Regions from separate parts of the Bacillus sp. 2175 genome, predicted to be linked through region 1. Evidence: riboswitches for the same ligand, from Rfam matches in the RefSeq annotation. Region 1 holds a riboswitch; each other region holds the start of a gene.

What was found. A riboswitch is a leader RNA that binds a small molecule or an ion and turns the genes downstream of it on or off. The one in region 1 is predicted to bind thiamine pyrophosphate.
Region 2: linked by a shared signal. The riboswitch ahead of tenA (thiaminase II) and the one ahead of thiM (hydroxyethylthiazole kinase) in region 1 are both predicted to bind thiamine pyrophosphate.
Region 3: linked by a shared signal. The riboswitch ahead of thiC (phosphomethylpyrimidine synthase ThiC) and the one ahead of thiM (hydroxyethylthiazole kinase) in region 1 are both predicted to bind thiamine pyrophosphate.
Region 4: linked by a shared signal. The riboswitch ahead of thiT (energy-coupled thiamine transporter ThiT) and the one ahead of thiM (hydroxyethylthiazole kinase) in region 1 are both predicted to bind thiamine pyrophosphate.

The regions. Positions count from the first base shown of each region.
Region 1 covers NZ_CM173819.1:514,510-517,727, reverse strand. Annotated here, with positions in the region: gene thiE (thiamine phosphate synthase) at 1-630, opposite strand, end outside; gene thiM (hydroxyethylthiazole kinase) at 646-1,455, opposite strand; TPP riboswitch at 1,528-1,640, opposite strand; gene topB (DNA topoisomerase III) at 1,867-3,218, shown strand, end outside.
Region 2 covers NZ_CM173819.1:2,886,141-2,889,358, forward strand. Annotated here, with positions in the region: gene ACXKY9_RS15055 (DUF3937 family protein) at 1-214, opposite strand, end outside; gene tenA (thiaminase II) at 612-1,301, opposite strand; TPP riboswitch at 1,429-1,534, opposite strand; gene ACXKY9_RS15065 (D-alanine--D-alanine ligase) at 1,607-2,521, opposite strand; gene pdxR (MocR-like pyridoxine biosynthesis transcription factor PdxR) at 2,526-3,218, opposite strand, start outside.
Region 3 covers NZ_CM173819.1:4,980,011-4,983,228, reverse strand. Annotated here, with positions in the region: gene lldP (L-lactate permease) at 1-1,367, shown strand, start outside; TPP riboswitch at 1,439-1,554, shown strand; gene thiC (phosphomethylpyrimidine synthase ThiC) at 1,667-3,218, shown strand, end outside.
Region 4 covers NZ_CM173819.1:4,528,978-4,532,195, forward strand. Annotated here, with positions in the region: gene feoB (ferrous iron transport protein B) at 1-888, opposite strand, end outside; gene ACXKY9_RS23530 (FeoA family protein) at 885-1,112, opposite strand; TPP riboswitch at 1,307-1,408, shown strand; gene thiT (energy-coupled thiamine transporter ThiT) at 1,495-2,163, shown strand; gene ACXKY9_RS23540 (sensor histidine kinase) at 2,372-3,218, opposite strand, start outside.

The DNA.
Region 1 (3,218 bases):
TTTTCTCGTACTTTCATACGCAGATTCCGCTAAACTAATTGCTGAAATAACTGAAACACCGTCCGCACCCGCCTCTATAACTGCCGCTGTATTTTCAATTGTAATCCCACCAATACCAACGATTGGCACTGTAATTCCTTGTTCTCTAAAATAAGCTAATCCTTTCGTTCCTTGAACCGCTTTCGTATCTTTTTTCGTACTCGTTGGGAAAATAGGACCAACACCTAAATAATCCGCTCCATTTTCGATTGCAAAACGTGCTTCTTCAATTGTATGAGCAGATACGCCGATAATTTTATCTCCCATTTTTTCACGAACAGATGTAATTCCTTCATCATCTTGTCCAACATGAACACCATCTGCATCTAATTCAATGGCTAATTCTACATCATCATTTACAATGAAAGGAACACTATATTCCTTACAAAGCGTCTGCAATTCTTTTGCAAAGCGCACTCTATCTTCTCCGATTAAAGAACCTTCCCCCTTCTCGCGAAACTGAAAAAGTGTCACTCCACCATCTAACGCTTCTTTCAATACAGCTAAAGGATCCCTCGTGCAGTTATTACTTCCCATAATAAAATACACTTGCAATAGCTTAGACATTTTATCTATTTCAATGCGTGCCATTTCTTTCACTCCCTCTTACTCTAACTCCACAATCTTCCCATACTTCTCAATATCACCTGAAGTTGTATTCGCTAATTGATTTAAAAATTCAATTTGGAAACTACCAGGCCCTTTTTCTACCGCCTTAGCAGCTGCCAGTTCCGAAGCTACACCATAAAACGTTAATGCGGCTACTGCTGCTTTAACATAATCTTTTTCCACTGCTACAAATGCTCCTATTACAGAAGTTAGTAAACAACCTGTTCCCGTAACTTTCGTTAAAATAGGGTGACCATTTCGAATAACAATAGTTCTCTCTCCATCTGTAACAACATCTTCTTTTCCAGTAATGACCGCAACTGTATTTAGTTCATCTGCTGCCTGCCTTGCAATACTTACAATATTGCCATTTCCAGTACCAGCGTCTACCCCTTTAATTTCCCATTTCTCATTAATAACATTTGCTATTTCAGCTGCATTTCCGCGGATAATTGCTAAATCGATTTCAGCCGGAATATGTCTCGCAACTTCTGTTCGATATGAAGTTGCTCCTGCACCAACTGGATCAAATAGTACTGGCACATTGTTCGCATTTGCTGATTTACCCGCAAGTAACATCGCTTCTACTTCTTCAGGACGAAGTGTCCCCATATTTAATACTAACGCTCCAGCAATGCTAGCCATTTCTGCTACTTCTTCTTTTGCATACGCCATTACAGGCGATGCCCCAAGTGCCAACAAACCGTTAGCAGTAAAATTTGTTACAACAACATTTGTAATATTATGAACGAGCGGATTAGATTCTCTCACCAAATCCACTACTTTACTAATTTCTTTCATATTCATCCTTTTCATCTCCTAACTATAATGATGGGAGATACACAAAAAGACACTTTGCGCGTACGCAAAGTGCCTGAACATGTGCTTTTACACTCTCCCTACGCTGGCATTATCCAACAGGTTCAAATGGTCAATGACGGACTAGTAGTCATACTCTCAGTTTGTATCCACAAACTCCCATGTGCTTATTATTCATCTACTTCAAAGTCTACTCTTATTCTAGTAAAATAACAAGTTCTTTACTTTTCTATTTAATATAGAAGCAACCTATATAACAATAAACATAATCAAGTGAAACTTTAATCAGTGAGTGTTTTGTTCATCCCACTAAAAACCGATCAAATATGGAGCGAAACTGAATCTCAAGAAGATGTATGCTATATTTAACTTATGGAAATTTGAAAGGATGTTTTTAATATGTCAAAAAGCGTTGTAATCGCTGAAAAACCTTCCGTTGCACGAGATATTGCTCGTGTACTGAAGTGTGATAAAAAAGGAAACGGCTATCTTGAGGGTAGTAAATATATTGTAACTTGGGCTTTAGGTCATCTCGTTACATTAGCAGATCCAGAAAGTTATGATGTGAAATATAAAAAGTGGAATTTAGAAGATTTACCGATGCTACCTGAGCGTTTGAAATTAACGGTTATTAAACAAACTGGTAAACAATTTAATGCTGTAAAAAGTCAGCTACTTAGAAAAGATGTAAATGAAATTATTGTAGCAACAGACGCTGGACGTGAAGGGGAATTAGTCGCACGCTGGATTATCGATAAAGTTAAGCTAAATAAACCAATCAAACGTTTATGGATTTCTTCTGTAACCGATAAAGCAATTAAAGATGGTTTTGCAAATTTAAAACCAGGTAAAGCCTATGACAATTTATACGCTTCAGCAGTTGCACGTTCAGAAGCTGACTGGTATATCGGTCTTAATGCAACTCGTGCTTTAACGACTCGCTTTAATGCCCAGTTAAATTGCGGCCGTGTACAAACCCCTACTGTTGCTATGATTGCTAGTCGTGAGGATGAAATAAAGAACTTCAAAGCTCAAACTTACTACGGCATCGAAGCTCAAACAATGGAGAAGCTCAAACTTACTTGGCAAGATGCAAATGGCAATAGCCGTAGTTTTAATAAAGAAAAAATCGATGGTATTGTAAAAAGTTTAGATAAACAAAATGCTACTGTTGTGGAAATTGATAAGAAACAGAAGAAGTCATTCTCTCCTGGTCTTTACGATTTAACTGAATTGCAACGTGATGCAAATAAAAAGTTCGGTTACTCTGCTAAAGAAACATTAAATATTATGCAAAAATTGTATGAACAGCATAAAGTACTAACGTACCCTCGTACAGATTCACGCTACATTTCATCTGATATCGTTGGAACACTTCCAGAACGTCTAAAAGCATGTGGTGTTGGAGAATACCGTCCCTTCGCACATAAAGTATTACAAAAGCCTATCAAACCTAACAAATCATTTGTTGATGATAGTAAAGTAAGCGATCATCATGCGATTATTCCAACAGAAGGATACGTTAACTTCGCAGCATTCACAGATAAAGAACGCAAAATTTATGATTTAGTTGTAAAACGTTTCTTAGCTGTTTTATTCCCAGCATTCGAATACGAACAACTAACGTTACGCACAAAGGTCGGCAATGAAACATTCATTGCACGCGGAAAAACGATTTTACATGCTGGTTGGAAGGAAGTATACGAAAATCGATTTGAAGACGATGATGTAACTGATGACGTAAAAGAGCA
Region 2 (3,218 bases), 2.4 Mb from region 1:
CAATTGCGCCTAAAAGAACAAGTATCCCTTGAGGAACATCTAGCAAAATAGTTTTCCAAATTTCTGGAATTACCCATTTAATATCTGCTGCTGTTTCAAGATATGTTTGGAAATAGCTGATTGTAAAATTAATTATCCCTAAAAATACAAACAACGATAAACCAAATCGAATTAATTTCTTATTTGTAAACATATAACACCTCTCAAAATTCATTGGTTATTCCTGCTTTTGCTTCTTTATATTTCCATATCTCTATATCTAATTTTAACACATAAAGAACTCAAAAAAATACGATATGCATATTTGCATATCGTATTAACAACACTCCATGATAATTTAGAAATTCCTGCAAAGAAAAAACAACTCCGTTACAGCTAACAGCTCGGGTTTCTTTTCTTATTTAACTTCATACCACCAACATTTACGTTCTTTGATTGTAAAATAAATGTGACAGAAGTTTATCCAGTTAATGCGTAGACAAGTAAATGAGCTAAATTATCGATATTCTATTTCGCCATTTCCGTAGCACTAATGACTTTACGCAAATTTGACAAGAAAAAATATATAGCTAGGTATGATCCATACCTAGCTATAACATTACTTCTATTCTTTATCCAATTACGTCTTTTACGTCTGTATCCACTGGCCACTTTTCTAATGTATAAGCCATTTCCCAAAATGAATATTCATATTGACTGCTAATAATAAAATGCTGTTTCATACGTTTGCGATCTGCCTCTGTTACTTTTTCAGCGATAGTATCTAAACGTGTAATTTGTTCTTCAACTAGCGTACGGAACCAATCAGATCCATAAGCAGAAATCCATTCGTTATAAATTGGCTCTTCCGGCTGGCACTCTTTTAAGCGTTCGCCAATTTCATAATACAACCAATAGCAAGGTAAAATTGCTGCAATGATATCTCCTAAATGCCCTTCATACCCAGCACGATACATATGTGAAGTATACGCATATGCAGTTGGCGCAGGAATAAAATTATCTTTTTCTTCTTTTGTTATCCCTAATTTCTTCGCAAAATTCTCATGTAAAGATAACTCTGCCTCATATGTATTTTGAGCATGATGTGCCATACGAGCTGTCGTCTCTAATTCAAGAGCTTTCGCAGCTCCTAAAGTTTGTACTCTAGCAAAATGGCTCAAATAATATGAATCTTGAAGCACATAATAACGAAAACTAGCTAAATCTAACGTTCCTTCACCAAGTTTTTTTACAAAAGGATGGTTAAAACTCGCTTCCCAAATTGAATCTACTTCTTTACGTAACGATTGTGAAAAAGTCATTTAAATCCCTCCAATAATGTATAAAATATAAGTATTTATCCACAATTATTAAAGCTGTAAAATAAAAAAACTTTCTTTACAGGCGTAAAGAAAGTGAAATCGACAGTATTTATTTACTCATTAAATAGCAACGTCTTTCCCACTTCCCTACGCTGGCATTAACCAGATCAGGTACTAAGAGTCTCAAAATCACATTTGATCTCAGCCTATAAAAGGCCCCCCTAGTGGATAAATATTTTGTTTTTATAATGTATTCATCATAGCATACTTCGTGAAACTGTCAAAAAATTAGTTATATAATTCCCTTAAAACCCTTCTTCTTTTCTAACTTTTAATGATGTTTCAATAATCATATCTAATAGTTCGCTATAACTAATTCCCGCCGCTTCTGCACTTTTTGGCAATAAACTTGATTGTGTCATCCCTGGTAATGTATTAATTTCCATTACATATGGAATTCCGTCCTTCACCATCATATCAACTCTTGCATAAACACTACATTTTAATGCTTTATAACAAGCAAGTGACGCTTTATTTACACGTTCATTAATTTCTACTGGAAGTTCGATGACTTCCTCAACTGTACTAGTATCATCATATTTTGCATTGTAGTCAAAGAACTCGGCTGCATGTCGAATTGAAACTATAGGTAACTGTTTTCCATCCAGAATTGAACATGTAATTTCATCACCTTTTATATACTTCTCAATTACTACTTCAGAATCCCATTCGAATACAGTTTCTAGCATTGAGATCAATTCATTTTTATTATAAACGATTTTCACTCCGACACTCGATCCGCCAGAGTTTGGTTTTACTACTAATGGAAATCCTAACTTATCTAACTCATCAAGATTTAGATCCTCCATTTTTGTAAGTTCAATCCAATCTGGTGTTTCTACACCTTCATAACGTAAAATCTTTTTCGAAATATTTTTATCCATACATATACTGCTAGATAACATATTACTTCCGCTATAAGGAATCCCTAAACTCTCCAGTGTTCCTTGAACTGTCCCATCTTCTCCGTATTTTCCGTGTAACGCGAGCAACGCAAAGTCAATGTCTTTCGCTTTTTCAATTAAATCCACTTTTTCATTTAATGTAATTGGAACTATTTCATACTTATTTTTATCTAAATGAGCAATCATTTCATTCCCCGTCATAATTGAAACTTGTTTTTCAGACGATACCCCGCCCATAATAACACCGATTTTCATTTTCTCAACTCCAAATTTCATTTTTTAATGTATCACCAATTATTTTAATTCCCCGAACTATTTCTTCTTCTTTCAAGCGCGAAAACCCTAATCGGAAAGTGTTCGCTCCTTCTCCATCAGAGTAAAAAACATCTCCAGGTGAAAACGTAACGCCTTTCTCATAACACTTTTGTAAAAGTGTGCGGGCATTCATATGCTCTTCTAGTTCTATAAATAAATGAAGTCCACCATCTCCAGTCATTCTTTTGAAATGAATGTACTGGTTACATGCCCCGACAGCTAACTCATATTTTTTCTTATAAACAGATCTTGCCTTTTTTAAATATTTCTCAAAATATCCCTCATGTAAATATTGAAACAGAACAGCTTGATCTAGCGTAGATGTGTGAATCGTTCTTGCTCTTTTTACGCTTTCTAAATAATGAATCAGCTCTTTATCTGCAATAATCCAGCCTACACGTAAACCAGGGAAAAGTACCTTTGAAAAGCTACTAATATAAATGACATTATTGCCAGCTCCCGCAAAAGTTAATAATGGAGCTAAATGTGAACCTGAATAACGTAATTCTTCATTAAATCCGTCCTCTATAATAGGAACGTTGTATTTTGAGAATAACCTCATCAATTCCGTTCTTTTCTCTGAACTCGTAACAATACCGGTTGGATTATGATAAGAAGGAATTAAATAAGCAAAATC
Region 3 (3,218 bases), 800 kb from region 1:
AATTCGATGTGATTCGTGCATCGGTATTATCGATTACGAATGATCATCGTCTACTCGTTATTTTAATTGGATTTTCATTTGGAGCATTTTTAGAAGGAGCGGCAGGATTTGGGGCACCAGTAGCGATTACAGCAGCACTTCTTGCGGGTCTTGGGTTAAATCCTTTATACGCAGCAGGTCTTTGTTTAATTGCAAATACTGCACCAGTGGCGTTCGGAGCGATGGGAATTCCGATTACAGTTGCTGGACAAGTAACAGGTATTGATCCACATAAAATTGGACAAATGGCTGGGCATCAATTACCGTTCCTATCATTATTTGTTCCATTCTTTATCGTATTTTTAATGGATGGATTTAAAGGGATACGACAAACGTGGCCTGCGTTACTTGTAGCGGGTAGTTCATTTGCGATTACGCAGTTCATTACAGCGACATTTTTAGGGCCAGAACTTCCGGATATTACATCAGCACTTGTAAGTTTAATTAGTTTAGCGCTGTTCTTAAAAGTTTGGCAGCCGAAAGAAATTTATCAATCCGGGCGAGCAAATAGTGAAGTAGCAGTAACAACGACAGCGGCATCGATGCCGAAATTAACGTTTGGAAAAGTAGTGAAAGCATGGTCTCCATTTATCGTATTAACGGTTATGGTAGTCATTTGGAGCCAAAGTTTCTTTAAGGCACTATTTGCTTCAGGAGGGGCTTTAGAAAGTCTTGTATTTAAGTTTGAAATTCCAGGTCTGCATAATTTAGTAATGAAAGCAGAGCCAATTGTAAATAAACCAATGCCTTACGAGGCAATTTTGAAGTTTGATGTATTATCGGCAACTGGAACAGCGATTTTAATTGCTTGTATCATTTCCATGTTTATTTTGAAAATGAATGTAAAAGATGCAGTAGTGACATTTAAAGAAACGTTAAGCGAATTAAAAATGCCAATTCTATCTATCGGATTCGTACTAGGGTTTGCATTTATCGCAAACTATTCTGGTCTATCTTCCACGTTAGCGTTAGCATTAGCCGGAACTGGTGGACTATTCCCGTTCTTCTCACCATTCTTAGGCTGGATTGGCGTATTCCTAACAGGGTCTGATACGTCTGCGAATGCACTGTTCTCAAATTTACAAGCCATTACAGCGCAGCAAGTCGGCGTATCTGAAGTGCTTCTCGTTGCAGCAAATACAACAGGCGGTGTAACAGGGAAAATGATTTCCCCGCAGTCGATTGCGATCGCTTGTGCGGCGGTTGGTCTTGCTGGAAAAGAATCGGATTTGTTCCGTTTTACAGTGAAGCATAGCTTATTCTTCGTAATTATTGTTGGTATTATGACGTATGTGCAGGCGTATTATTTAACGTGGATGATTCCGTAAAGAGCAAAAGAAATAAACTTTTCATTTTTCAGATTATCGTGTATGATGGGAAAGTATTGAAAATTAAATCAGTGATAAACTAGGGGTGCCTAACGTATGCGTAGGCTGAGAGAGAAGCGCGTGAACTTCTTAACCCTTTGGACCTGATCTGGCTCGTACCAGCGTAGGGAAGTTAACGGCTTTACATAATGATGTCTTTATGAGCCAGGTCCTTATTTTTTTATGGACCTGGCTCTTTTTATTTTGGCATGCGCTGGCCATATCTTGTCCTTGTCACGAACAGGGGGGCAACAAAATTTATGAAACAATCTGTTTCAGCTGAGCAAATTGAATTGAAGTCGAGTTTACCAGGGAGTAAGAAAGTATATGTGGATGGACCACGAGAAGGTATGAAAGTGCCGATGCGTGAGATTGAACAAAGCGAAACGAATGGCGTTCCAAATCCACCAATCCGTGTGTATGATACGAGCGGTCCTTATACAGATCCTGCGTATAAGGTCGAGTTGGAAAAAGGAATTCCAACGCCGCGCCACTCTTGGATTATGGGGCGTGGTGATGTAGAAGCATACGAAGGGCGTGAAGTGAAACCAGAGGATGACGGTGTGAGAGTAGCTTCGAAACATACACCTGTTTTCCCGCAAATGGATCGCCAGCCACTTAGAGCAAAGCAAGGTGCAAATGTTACGCAAATGCACTATGCACGTAATGGCATTATTACGTCTGAGATGGAATACGTTGCGATTCGTGAAGGGGTAGAGCCGGAGTTTGTTCGTAAGGAAATCGCAGAAGGCCGCGCTATTTTACCAGCGAATATTAATCATCCAGAAGCTGAACCGATGATCATCGGGCGTAATTTTCATGTGAAGGTAAACGCGAATATCGGAAACTCAGCTGTATCTTCTTCGATTGCAGAAGAAGTAGAGAAGATGACATGGGCAACGCGCTGGGGTGCGGATACGATTATGGATTTATCTACAGGTAAAAATATTCATACGACGCGTGAGTGGATTATTCGTAACGCGCCTGTACCAGTTGGAACTGTACCGATCTATCAAGCGCTGGAAAAAGTAAACGGAATTGCAGAAGATTTAACGTGGGAAGTATATCGTGATACGTTAATTGAGCAGGCGGAGCAAGGCGTAGATTACTTTACAATTCACGCTGGTGTATTACTTCGTTACATTCCAATTACTGCAAAGCGTACGACAGGTATCGTTTCGCGCGGTGGTTCGATTATGGCACAGTGGTGTTTATTCCATCATAAAGAAAACTTCCTATACACTCATTTTGAAGAGATTTGTGAAATTATGAAGCAGTATGATGTTTCGTTCTCTCTTGGAGATGGATTACGCCCAGGTTCAATTGCAGATGCAAATGACGAAGCACAGTTTTCTGAGCTTGAAACACTTGGTGAATTAACCAAAATTGCTTGGAAACATGATGTGCAAGTTATGATTGAAGGACCTGGACACGTACCGATGCACTTAATTAAAGAGAATATGGAGAAAGAGCTTGATATTTGTCAGGGCGCGCCGTTTTACACACTTGGGCCGCTAACGACAGATATTGCACCAGGTTATGACCATATTACATCTGCAATTGGAGCTGCTATGATTGGCTGGTTTGGAACAGCGATGCTTTGTTATGTAACGCCGAAAGAACATTTAGGTTTGCCAAACAAAGATGATGTACGCACGGGTGTTATTACGTACAAAATTGCAGCGCATGCGGCTGATCTTGCGAAAGGACATAAAACGGCTCATCAGCGTGATGATGCACTTTCAAAAGCACGCTTCGAATTCCGTTGGCGCGATCAATTTAATTTATCTTTAGATCCTGAACGTGCGATGG
Region 4 (3,218 bases), 1.3 Mb from region 1:
CGTAAACGTAACCTGAAAAATAAAAAACATAACTGCTAAAAAGATTGGAAGTCCTAAAATTTTATGTGTAATTAATCTATCAATTTTTTCTGAAAAAGGAATTTTTCCTTCTTTCTCATGCTTCATAACATTTGTTTTTAACTTTTCAATATACGCTTCACGAGTTTTGTAAATGTGCTCTTCTAACGTACAATCAAGTTTTCCTTCTAAGCGAGATCGAATGGCTATGAGTTCCTTATAAATTGGTAATGCTTTCATTTCTTTTTCTACTACTTCGTTATTGCTTAAAAATTGAAGTGCTAACCATCTCGGATGCTCGTAATTCACTGTCTCTAAAAGAGCAATTACTTCTCCAATTCCTTCATCCATTTGTACACCATATGAAATAAGGAATGGCTTTTTCTCTTTTTTGTCATTTTCTTTAAGAGTCGTAAGCAGTTCTTCACAGCCTTTTCCACTCCTTGCAACAACAGGAACGACTGTTACACCTAATAGTTCTGATAATCGTTTTACATCAATGACAATTCCTCTTTGCTTCGCCACATCAACCATGTTTAAACCAATTGAGACTGGCTTACCAAATTCAAGTAACTGCAACGTTAAATGCATATTTCTTTCAAACTGCGAGGAATCTACGATATTTAACATATGATTAAATTCTTCTGTTAATAGAAAGTTTGTTACAACACCTTCATCACGTGAAACTGGATTTAAATCATAAACACCTGGTAAATCAATTAATGTTCCTTGTCTATCTTTTAATTTACCAACCTTCTTTTCTACTGTTACACCGCTCCAGTTTCCTACATACTCATAAGAACCAGTAAGTGCATTAAATAATGATGTCTTCCCTGTATTCGGATTCCCTAGCAAAGCTACCTTATTCACGCTAATTCCACCTTTATCATTTTCGCGTCACAATGACGAATACTAATTAACTGTCCACGACACTCCAATGTACAAGGACCTTTAAACATCGCTTTCTGTTTCAGGCGAAGTTCGCTTCCTTCAGCAAGACCGAAAGCAGCTAGTCTACGCTTTAATAGCTGATCTAAAGACTGAATACTTTTTACTAACACTTTCTCTCCAATTTTAATATCTACTAAACTCATAACCTTCCCCCTCAGAAGAGAATGATAATTATTTTCAAAAAAATTATACCACACCCAATTTCTCTTGTACTATACCCTTTTGCTTCATATTTATTAACATTTCGCTACAATTCTATTTCAATTATTGTCATACTGTATTCGTTTGCCATTCTCATCCATTTCGCTTACAATAAACAATAGCAAATAAAGAATCTCGTTATCACTGGGGGAGCCATGCCGCTGAGAGGGAACACTTCGTTCCGACCCTTCGAACCTGTTAGTTAATGCTAACGCAGGGATTGTGCAAACGTCCGAAATACATACCTCATTTTTATTTACGTATTTCGTATCCTCCTATGATATCTATTCTTTTTTGTACAACTTGGATTTAGGGGGAGACAACATGCGTAACACTAATTTACAAGCGATGATCGAATCTGCTATTCTTGCAGCCTTCGCCATGATTATCGATATTTTACCATTATCACTTAAACTTCCAACAGGCGGTTCTATCTCATTCGCTATGATTCCTATTTTTATTATCGCTTACCGCTGGGGCTTTAAATCAGCTTTCTTAGGTGGTTTAGTTTGGGGACTATTACAAATAGTCGTGGGGGATGCTTATATTTTAACACCTGTTCAAGCATTCATTGAGTACTTCATTGCCTTTGCTTTTATCGGATTTGCTGGCTTATTCTATCGTCCAATTCAAAAAGCACTTTTAACGTCTAATGAAAATAGTGAAGAACATTCAAGTTTAGGTAGTCGCAATGAAAAACCTTCAGCAAAACAAAACCATGGTAAGAAAATCCTTGTTTACATTATCCTTGCTACATTTGTCGGTAGCTTTGCTCGCTATTTCTGTCACTTTATTGCCGGTATTATTTTCTGGGGACAATATGCGCCGAAAGGTCAATCAGCTGTGTTATATTCATTAATCGTAAATGGAAGTACAATGCTTGGTTCTTTTATTTTATGTACAGTTTTACTTATATTTTTATTCCTCACTTCCCCACGCTTATTCAAAAGCATCAGTGCTTATCAAATGAATACACAAAAAAAGGGCGCTTAATGAGCGCTCTTTTTTCATATCGTAATATTAATTAAAAATACAATAAATGCGCAAAAGAAAATAAATACCATTATACTTAGCCAATTGCTATGCACGGTTCATCGACTCCTTACATAACCTCATTTTCTAACCAGATTATATCGCTTAAAAATAAAGATTAGGTAAAGATAATATGAAAATAAATTAAAAAAAGCGTAGCATGCATTATCTACGCTTTTTTCGGTAAGTAAAAGTAAAATAATACACCGTCTTCTGTATTTTTCACTCCATATTCAGCATCGTGTAATTCTAAAATATTTTTAGAAATAGCAAGCCCCAGTCCCGTCCCACCTTGTGAACGCTGACGAGCTGTATCCACGCGATAAAAACGATCCCAAATTTTATCTAATTGTTCTTCTTCAATGTGAGTACCTTTATTTTCAATACAAACTTTTATACGATCCTTCTCATCTATTGCAGAAATAATAATATCTTCTTTATTTGGTGTATAACGTATGGCATTCGTAATGAAGTTAACGATGACTTGTTCAATCCGGCCTTGATTTGCAATCACTTCAAATGAATGTATATTTTTATGAACATGAAGTTCTTTTTTCTCTATTTCCACAGATAGATGTTCACATATATCTTCAATTACTGTATCAATATAAAACGCAGACTTTTTCATTTTATATGTACCAGATTCAAATTTAGCTAGCTCAAGCATATCCAAAATTAAAGTATCCATTTTGTCTACTTCTCTCTCCATCGCTTGAAAATAATACTCTTTTTTATGCTCAGCTACCCCGTCTTTTAAAATGGAAATACAACTTTTCATAATACTTAGCGGTGTTTTTAATTCATGCGAAACACCAGAAATGAATTCTTTCCGTGTATTTTCTAACTTTCTTTCCTTTTCAATATCTTCTTCTAACTGTCCAATATGTGAATGGAGTTTATTTGATAGCACATTAATATTTTTCGACAAATCTCCAATTTCATCTTTTGAAGTAATCGGTATTTTTTCTGTAAAATCTAATTGTGCTATTTTCTTCGTCGTATCATTTATTTTTAAT